2 regions of the Priestia sp. ABM2_011 genome follow, and region 2 is predicted to be linked to the other one. Evidence: riboswitches for the same ligand, from Rfam matches in the RefSeq annotation. Region 2 holds a riboswitch; the other holds the start of a gene.
The links. Region 2 has a riboswitch for S-adenosylmethionine ahead of ACXAE4_RS02920 (methionine ABC transporter ATP-binding protein). Riboswitches for the same ligand answer to the same signal wherever they lie in the genome.
Positions count from the first base shown of each region.

Region 1: linked by a shared signal. The riboswitch ahead of ACXAE4_RS20760 (trans-sulfuration enzyme family protein) and the one ahead of ACXAE4_RS02920 (methionine ABC transporter ATP-binding protein) in region 2 are both predicted to bind S-adenosylmethionine.

Region 1 covers NZ_JBSWUB010000001.1:3,898,265-3,903,057, reverse strand. The annotation lists gene ACXAE4_RS20770 (spore coat protein) at 1-643, shown strand, start outside; gene ACXAE4_RS20765 (hypothetical protein) at 713-1,375, shown strand; SAM riboswitch class I at 1,542-1,659, shown strand; gene ACXAE4_RS20760 (trans-sulfuration enzyme family protein) at 1,731-2,876, shown strand; gene ACXAE4_RS20755 (trans-sulfuration enzyme family protein) at 2,860-4,041, shown strand; gene ACXAE4_RS20750 (hypothetical protein) at 4,076-4,342, opposite strand; gene ACXAE4_RS20745 (SIMPL domain-containing protein) at 4,405-4,793, opposite strand, start outside.
Region 2 covers NZ_JBSWUB010000001.1:547,842-552,634, forward strand. The annotation lists gene ACXAE4_RS02890 (acyl-CoA dehydrogenase family protein) at 1-688, shown strand, start outside; gene ACXAE4_RS02895 (arsenate reductase family protein) at 804-1,160, shown strand; gene gcvH (glycine cleavage system protein GcvH) at 1,296-1,679, shown strand; gene ACXAE4_RS02905 (YusG family protein) at 1,759-2,004, shown strand; gene ACXAE4_RS02910 (toprim domain-containing protein) at 2,186-2,536, shown strand; gene ACXAE4_RS02915 (thioredoxin family protein) at 2,551-2,850, shown strand; SAM riboswitch class I at 3,031-3,138, shown strand; gene ACXAE4_RS02920 (methionine ABC transporter ATP-binding protein) at 3,270-4,295, shown strand; gene ACXAE4_RS02925 (methionine ABC transporter permease) at 4,288-4,793, shown strand, end outside.

The DNA.
Region 1 (4,793 bases), 3.4 Mb from region 2:
AAATCAAGGTGGTCCAGAGAAGAAAGTGGGTAAAATCCTTGACGTATTAGGCTCATTTGAATCTGCGTATGTCGTATTATTAACAGAAGATGACGGCGTCGTTTATATCAATGTAGAGCATATAAAGAGTGTAAGTGAAGTTGTAAGCAAAAATACACCTGTTGTTCCGCAAAATCCATTATTAGTTGAAGAAACACCTGATTATATCAAAGCGAAAAGTTTTAATGAACTGTTTGAAGAGTTTTCACATAGATGGGTAGCTATTAACGGTGGAGGCCCAGAGGCTGTGGAAGGTGTATTAGTTCAAAGCCGCAGTGGAAACTTTACTCTTGTACAAAATAATCAAGTTTTACGTTTACAACCAAGACACGTAAAAACCATTGCCTTAGGATCAAAAGGATCTTTCAAGCAAAATGAAGAAAATTCTGAGCAAAATGGAGATACAAATGAAGAAGATTCTATGCAAGAGTCAACTACAGTAGATAGAACCGGAGGTCGCACGGATGGCCGTACTGGAGACCGTACCGGAAGACGTACAGGAGGTCGCACAGACGATCGCTCGGGAGGACGCCGTACGGGTTCACGCTCTTCAACACCAGGTGAAAAAGTTATTAAAACGAAAAATTATCGTTGGAAAGCATGACGAACTGGAACGTAAAAGGTGCTTATAAAGCACCTTTTCTATCATATAGGAAAAAGGAGGAGAATGAGAATGAGTATGAATCATTATATTGATAAAATTGTTGAAGTCGATATATCAGGGAAAACAACGTTTATAGGAAAACTTGTTGATCTCGGGTTAGATGTAATGGTTTTATATAATGGACATGATTATTTGTATATTCCTCTTTTACACATACATCGCTTGCGAGAGGTTTCAGAAGAAGATTATACACCTTTACGAACCATAGAAGAGAACTTAATAGAAGAAAGTCAGCGGATTTCTTATCGTAATATTTTACAGCAGGCAAAAGGAAAATTTATTGAAATTTATGTAACAGGAGGAAAATCATTGCATGGCTATATTACAAGCGTGCTGAATGATTATCTTGTGTTTTATTCTCCAGTATATAAAAATGTCTTTGTTTCTTTACATCATTTGAAATGGCTTACCCCTTATAGTAATGAGTTAACCCCTTATTCTTTAAGTGACAAAGAGCTCCCAGTAAGGCCTGCCTCTGCACCTTTTGTCAGAAACTTTGAAGAGCAGCTTAAAAAATATGAAAATCAACTGGTCGTATTAGATTTAGGGGATCAATCAGAAAAAATTGGCGTACTTAAAGAAGTTTCTAATAATATTGTTGAACTAATTACGGCAAATGGAGAAAGTATGTACTGGAAGTTAGCTCACGTAAAATCTGTGCACTTGCCTTAGAAAAAGAGACCTTGGTGTCGTCTCTTTTTTTATGTGCTTATCAGGACAAGTATATTGAATAAACAAATGAGATGATTTAAATTTTTTAGAAAATTATGTTGACAATAAAGAAAATCTTTATTAAAGTTAGTAACAACAAACGTTAACCACCAACAATTATATAGAACTCTTATCAAGAGTGGCGGAGGGACTGGCCCTGCGATGCCCGGCAACCATCAAATGAAACATTCATTTGAACGGTGCTAATTCCTGTGGAACATCAGTATTGTTCTAACAGATGAGAGAAATCGTGTATAAACGAACACTCTTCCATCTGTGAAGAGTGTTTTTTATTTTGAGTTAAGGAGAGAAATAGATGAAAATTGAAACTTTATTAGTTCGTTCAGGAGTAGGTCGTGACCCTTCAACAGGTTCTATTACAACACCCATTTACCAAGCATCAACATTTGCTCATCCTGCTTTAGGGCAAAGTACGGGATTTGACTATGCACGTACGGCAAACCCTACTCGTACAGCATTGGAAGAAGCAATTGCTGCTTTAGAAAAAGGCGAAGTAGGAGTAGCATTCGCTTCAGGAATGGCGGGTGTAATGGCAGTTTTAGCACTATTTAAAAACGGAGATCATTTAATTGTATCAGAGGATTTATACGGAGGAACGTACCGAGTACTAAATGAAATCTTTTCAGAGCAAGGAATTACTGTTTCGTACGTCAACACAGCCCATCTCGAGCAAGTAAAAGATGCGCTTCGTCCCAACACGAAAGCTCTATTTATTGAAACACCTACAAATCCAATGATGCACGTGACTGATTTGCCAGAAGCAATTGCGTTAGCTAAACAGCATGATTTGCTTACTATCGTTGACAATACATTCATGTCCCCTTACTATCAGCGTCCTTTAGAGCTCGGAGCAGATATTGTGATACATAGTGCAAGCAAATACATTGGGGGTCATAATGATGTAGTTGCTGGTCTTGTAGTCGCTCGATGTAGTAGCTTAGGAGAGAAAATTCGTTTTTATCAAAATGCAGCTGGGGCAATCTTAGGTCCACAGGATAGCTGGCTGTTATTGCGCGGTATTAAGACGCTAGCGCTTCGTATGGAAAAACATAACGAAAACGCACTGAAAATTGCAAATTGGCTTACTGCTCATGATTCCGTGGAAAAAGTGTATTACCCTGGTCTTGAAACACATCCGGGCTATGAAATCATGAAGAAACAAGCAACTGGATTTGGAGGCATGATTTCTTTTGCTGTCTCACACCCTAACATCGTGTCAGTACTTTTAGAAAATGTTAAAGTTATTACATTTGCAGAAAGCTTAGGAGGCGTGGAAAGTTTAATGACATTCCCAGCTCGTCAAACACACGCTGATATTCCGGAGGAAATTCGAAATCGTGTCGGAGTAACAAACTGTTTACTTCGATTATCAGTTGGAATTGAGCACGCAGATGATTTAATTAAAGATTTGAAGGAGGCATTTGATGCATACCAACAATAATAAACATAGATTTGGTACGAACTTAATTCATGCAAATACAGGAATTGACGGTCATTTTGGAGCGGTTAACGTACCTATTTATCAGGTATCTACATTTAATCAAGAAGATGAGACGAACAACGGCCGCTATGACTATTCTCGTTCAGGAAACCCAACGCGTGAGGCTTTAGAAAACACTATTGCTCAGCTAGAAAATGGATACGCTGGTTTTGCTTTTTCATCAGGTATGGCTGCTATTTCATCGGTGTTATCTATTTTTGAATCAGGAGATGAAATTTTAGTTTCACACGATACGTACGGCGGGACATATCGTGTATTAACACGACTATTTTCAAAGTTTGGTATCAAAACAACTTTTGTTGATACAACGAAGGTTGAGAAAGTAGAAGAAGCTATCACAAAAGATACGAAGGCTATTTATATCGAAAGCCCTTCAAATCCATTTTTACAGGTAACGGATATTAAAGCAGTAGCAAGTTTGGCGAAGGAGCACAATCTCCTTACAATTGTGGATAACACGTTTTTAACACCTTATCTACAGCAGCCGATTGACCTTGGTGTAAATATTGTCATTCATAGTGCTACAAAATATATCAGCGGCCACAGTGACGTCATTGGCGGTTTAGTTGTAGTAAGCGATGAAAAGCTAGCGGAAGAAGTAAAGTTTGTACAAAATGCTTTTGGTGCTATCTTGGGGCCACAGGATTGTTTTTTACTGCTTCGAGGCATTAAGACATTAAAAGTTCGTTTAGATCAGCAGTTAAAAACAGCGCTGCAGTTTGCAAAGTGGCTTGAAGAACAATCTCTAGTGAGCCGTGTATACTACCCAGGCTTAAAAAGTCATCCGGACCACAAACTCATTTCAGAACAAGCAAATGGATACGGAGCTATGATTTCTTTCCAAGTGCAGGATGAAGAAGTAGCACGACATATTTTACAAGGAGTCAAATTAGCTTCAATTGGAGTTAGTCTAGGTGCAGTTGAATCCATTCTCACGCATCCTGCAACAATGTCTCATGCAAGTATCCCAAAAGAAGTACGTGAAGAAAAAGGAATTACTGATTCACTTCTTCGCCTTTCAGTAGGGCTAGAGGAATTCGAGGATTTGAAGCAAGACTTTAACGCTGTTTTTCAAAGCTTAGAAGAAAAAGCGTTAATTAAATAAAAAAAGGACTTCCATTAAGGAAGTCCTTTTTTTGTTATATACAGCTATCTAAAAGGTTTGTGTATAGGGACGTAAGCGCAACTTTTTCATCAGAGGAAAGACTGCTGTTTAGAATTCTTTTTATGCCAAGATGATATTTTACATACGGTGTTTGCCGAACGCGTGGATGAGTCATTTCATCTTTTAAATCTTTCAGAATGGCTTCGTGAAGCTGATCTTCACTTGTCAGGGCTTGTTTAGAAGCGAAAGAACGGTTCAACCATAGGGTCTGATAAGCTGCTAGTAAATGTTCAGAAGTCATTGTGCAAAGAGCTCCTTTAGATTAGTTTCTTCATTATAATAATCTATAGTTTATCATAAGTATTAATACGTGTACGTAACTTTTACAGAAGCGGATACAGTCAAGGACTGAGCTTGGATAGGGGGAGAGGCTGCTAATAACTTAGGCGAGGAGCCAGATGACTGATAGACGGGGCCTTCTTCGATTAAAATGGGGATTTGGTTAATAGGGAGCTGCAGCGTGTTGGCAATGGTAAAGGCCTTTTCTTTAGCGTTAAGCAAAGCTTTACTTATCGCTTCTTGTTCATATTTATCATCATTTGTAACGTGAAATTGAAGATCTTGCGCTACGTTGGCTCCGCTTGAAAACGTAGCGTTATAAACATCGCCAGCTTGTTTTACATCTTGTACTCTTACTCTAAACAAATGCTGTACTTCGTATCCTGTAAGAGTCGATTTTCCATCGCTGTAAT
Region 2 (4,793 bases):
GGAAGCTCTTGACTACATTGTAGATGAAGGCGTGCAGCTTCATGGAGGCTACGGTTTTATGAGCGAGTATGAAATTGAGCGTCTGTATCGCGATTCTCGCATTAATCGTATTTTTGAGGGAACAAATGAGATTAACCGTCTTTTAGTACCAGGCACATATTTACGCAAAGCGTTAAAAGGAGAGCTTCCACTGCTTCAAAAAGCACAAACGCTTCAAGAAGAATTGATGATGCTTATGCCGCAGGAAGTAGGAAATGAGCCGTTAGATCAAGAAAAAATGCTTGTGCAAAACGGGAAGAAAATTGCGCTCTTGCTTTTGGGATTAGCTGCACAAAAGTATGGCAAAGAATTAGAAAAAGAACAAGAAATTCTCGTTAATATTTCTGATATGATTAGTAACGTATATGCAATGGAATCTACTGTTTTACGTACTGAAAAAGCCATTTCCAAAACAGGAGTAGATCAAAACAGCTTAAAATTAAAATACACGCAAGTATTCTGCCAAGAAGCATTTAATCGAATCGAAGCAGATGCAAAAGAAACGTTAATTGGCGTTGAACAAGGTGATACGCTTAGAGTCATGCTTTCGTCTCTTCGCAAATTAACTCGCTATACACCAATCAATGTAATTAGCGTAAAGCGCGAGGTTGCAAAAACGCTTCTAGAAGTAGAGAAGTTCACAGTTTAAGGAAAAAGGAGCTCGTTTTGCGAGCTCCTTTTTGTTTAAGAAGCCTCTATCTAGGTAAATGATAAAGGATGTGTTAAAATACGAAAAAAGCTTAAAATAAAGGGTGGTTGACGAAATGTCATTATTTTTTTATTCATATCCAAAGTGCGGTACGTGCCGAAAAGCAAAGAAGTGGCTCGATGATAACGGAGTAGCATATGAAGAAATTCATATTGTAGAAAATCCGCCAACAAAAGAGCAGCTGCAAGCTTACTATCAGAACAGCGGCCTAGAATTAAAAAAATTCTTTAATACAAGCGGTAAAAAATATCGCGAGTTAGGTCTTAAAGATAAAGTAAGCAGTGCGAGTGAAGACGAACTTCTGTCTATTCTTGCGTCAGATGGCATGTTAATTAAGCGTCCGCTGCTAACAGATGGACAAAAAGTAACGCTTGGTTTCAAAGAAGAGCAGTTTGAGGACGTGTGGAAGTAAGTTTTCAAATAGAAAATTTTTACCTTTTACGTTACACTGTTAATAGGAAGTTATTTTAGGTTGTAGAAAGTGTTCTCCACGTTGAAGGCGCTTTTTATATAAACAAATTACGATACATATTTTGGAGGGATTAAGATGAGTACACCAAAAGATTTGCGTTATTCTGAAGAGCATGAATGGGTAAAAACAGAAGGAGACGTTGTCCGCGTAGGTATTACACATTTCGCTCAAGCTGAGCTTGGAGACATCGTATTCGTTGAACTGCCAGAAGTAGGAGCAACAGTAGAAGCTGACGAGCCGTTTGGTAGCGTTGAATCAGTAAAAACAGTTTCTGAGCTTTACGCACCAATTAGCGGTGAAGTTGTAGCAGTAAACGACAACTTAGGCGATAGTCCTGAACTTGTTAATGAATCTCCATACGAAGAAGCATGGATGATTACAATCAAACCATCTGATGCTTCTCAAGTAGACAAGCTGATGACAGCAGAGCAATACGAAGAAATGACAAACGAAGGATAATATTCCTCCATAAATTGTCTTTATGAAAAGTTTTTGACTGGACACTCTATTAGTAAACAAGCTAAAGGAGTGTCTTTTTATGTTTGAAAAACAAAAAATGGACGTTACAGATCGCGTTACAGCTAAATTTCATGACGGCGGTATGAAATTATACGTTGATAAGCAGCCAATTGGTGAAGTTAGCTACGGAACAAGCGGCAATGAATACCGCTTTGAAGAAGGATATTCGCAAGAAAATAATAAGTTCTATCAATACGCGGACGTACAAAAACAAGGTGAAACGCAAAAATATACAGACTGCGATGAAGAAGCAGGATGGTGCTAAACAGTGGCAACTGCCGCTGTTTTTCTTGTTTTATAGAGATAATATGGCCTAAACTGCCTTTTAAAAGAGTTCTTTCTTGCAAATTTCTTTTAAAAAACAGGTGAACTGTGATACATTAACGAATATTGTATAGCATAAAGAAATGATGTTACTATACAACTGACGATTATGGGTGATGAAAATGGGGCTAATTGAAATTGAAAAAGTAATTATTGTCGAAGGAAAGTCAGATAAAAAGCGTATTCAAGATATCATTCGAGAACCAATTGAAATTATTTGTACAAACGGTACGATTAGTTTATCAAAGCTGGATGAAATTATTGACTGTACGTTTAACAAAGAGGTATACATACTCGTTGACTCTGATGATTCAGGGAATAAGCTGAGAAAACAATTTAAACGAGAGCTTCCGGAAGCAGAGCATCTATATATTGATAAAATGTACCGAGAAGTTGCTGCCGCCCCTAGACATCACATAGCAACAGTATTGCTGAGTGCCAATATCGATGTTAATGCAGAATTTTTAACATAAAAGGAATGAGCAACATGCAAGAATGGAGCGAAAAACAGCTGGATGATCAGTTAAAAGAAGGAGAAAGAGCCTTTATCTTTTTCCATACGCCTTTTTGCGGGACATGTCAGCTGGCAAAAAAAATGTTAACCGTGGCAGAAGCGATGCTGCCGGATGTAACCATCGGAATGAGCAATTTAAATTATATGCCTTCAAAAGCAGAATTATTTTCTATTGAAAGCGTACCTTGTTTGATTGAAGTGGAAAATGGTGAAATGGTAAAAAAACTCTACGCGTTTCATTCCATCGAGCACGTACTCGAGGAGCTTCGATAATCAAACGTTTGTTTAAAATGAAGAAGTTGAAAGAGAGCGAACCGTTGGGGCTGTTGAAATCTTGGGATATTATCCCAAGAACAAAATCTGTTGACAGCCTATCTGACACATGCTAAAATCACACTCATGAATGTTCATAAATGAATGAATATTTCCCAAAAACAAAATAATTGTTGCGAACTCTTATCAAGAGAGGTGGAGGGACTGAGCCCTGTGAAACCCGGCAACCGTCAGACTAACTGAAATGGTGCCAATTCCTGCAAAGCTATGCGCTTTGAAAGATGAGAGAAAGGATTAAATATCGAGCCTTTCTGTCATGCGCAGAGAGGCTTTTTTAATGGGGAAAATTGTTTTACGGCTTTTTCATCCTATAGGGCAACCTAACATAATTAAGTTTTTATTAAAGAAGGTGAAGAAATATGATTACATTAACAGACGTTACAAAAATTTATCAGGCCAAAAGCGGTCAAGTAACAGCTGTTGATAATGTGAATCTAACCGTTAACCAAGGTGAAATTTACGGAATTATTGGTTATAGCGGAGCGGGGAAAAGTTCTTTGATTCGCTTGCTAAACGGATTAGAAACACCAACGACAGGAACGGTCGAAGTAGCAGGTAATGATATTGGAAAAATTAAAGGCGGAAAACTCAGAAAAGCTAGACAAGAAATTAGTATGGTATTTCAGCACTTTAATATCTTGTGGTCGCGTACGGTACGAGAAAATATTGCCTTTCCGTTAGAAATAGCAGGGATTTCAAAAGAAAAAAGAATGAAACGAGTGGACGAACTTATTAAGCTAGTCGGGCTTGAAGGGCGTGAAGATGCTTATCCATCACAGCTTAGCGGCGGACAAAAGCAGCGTGTTGGGATTGCTCGAGCGCTAGCGAACAATCCAAAAGTATTGCTTTGTGATGAAGCAACATCAGCGCTTGATCCTCAAACGACAGATTCTATTTTAGATCTGTTAGTAGATATTAATGAGAAGCTAGGGTTAACCATTGTATTGATTACTCATGAAATGCACGTCATTCGTAAAATTTGTCATCGAGTAGCCGTTATGGAAAATGGGGCAGTAGTAGAAGAAGGACAAGTGCTAGAAGTATTCAGAAAACCTAAGCAGCCGATTACAAAACGATTCGTTCAACAGATTTCTGAACCAGAGGAAACGTTTGAAACGATTGAACAAGTAAAAGAGCTGTATCCAAGCGGGCAAATTATTCAGCTGACGTTTGTTGGCGGAAAAGCAGAGCAACCGCTCATTACAACGATTTTAAAACAGTTTGATGTAACGATTAATATTTTGCAAGGAAAGATTTCTCATACACAAACAGGTTCATACGGGACGCTGTTCGTTCATTTAGACGGGGAATTAACAGAAGTTGAAAAAGTCATTGCATACATTCATGAGCAGCAGGTAGAAGTGGAGGTAATGACAAATGCTTGAGAAACTATTTCCAAACGTTATTTTAGATGATTTTATTCAAGCGACAAATGAAACACTATATATGACGGCTATTTCAGTTGTAGCCACATTTGTTCTAGGTATTTTATTGGGCTTGCTTTTATTTTTAACGTCCAAAGGACAGCTTTGGCAAAACAAACCTTTATATGCCATTGTGTCGGCGGTTGTAAATATCTTTCGTTCCATTCCATTCATTATTTTAATTGTGTTACTGATTCCATTTACCAAAGCATTGGTAGGAAGTATTTTAGGCGCTAATGCAGCGTTACCGGCTTTAATTGTTGGAGCAGCACCATTTTATGCGCGTCTTGTAGAAATTGGTCTGCGTGAAATTGATAAAGGTGTTATTGAAGCTGCTAAATCAATGGGAGCCACAACAAGCACTATTATCTTTAAAGTGCTGTTACCTGAATCGCTGCCAGCTTTGATTTCCGGTTTGACAGTAACAACCATTGCGTTAGTCGGCTATACGGCAATGGC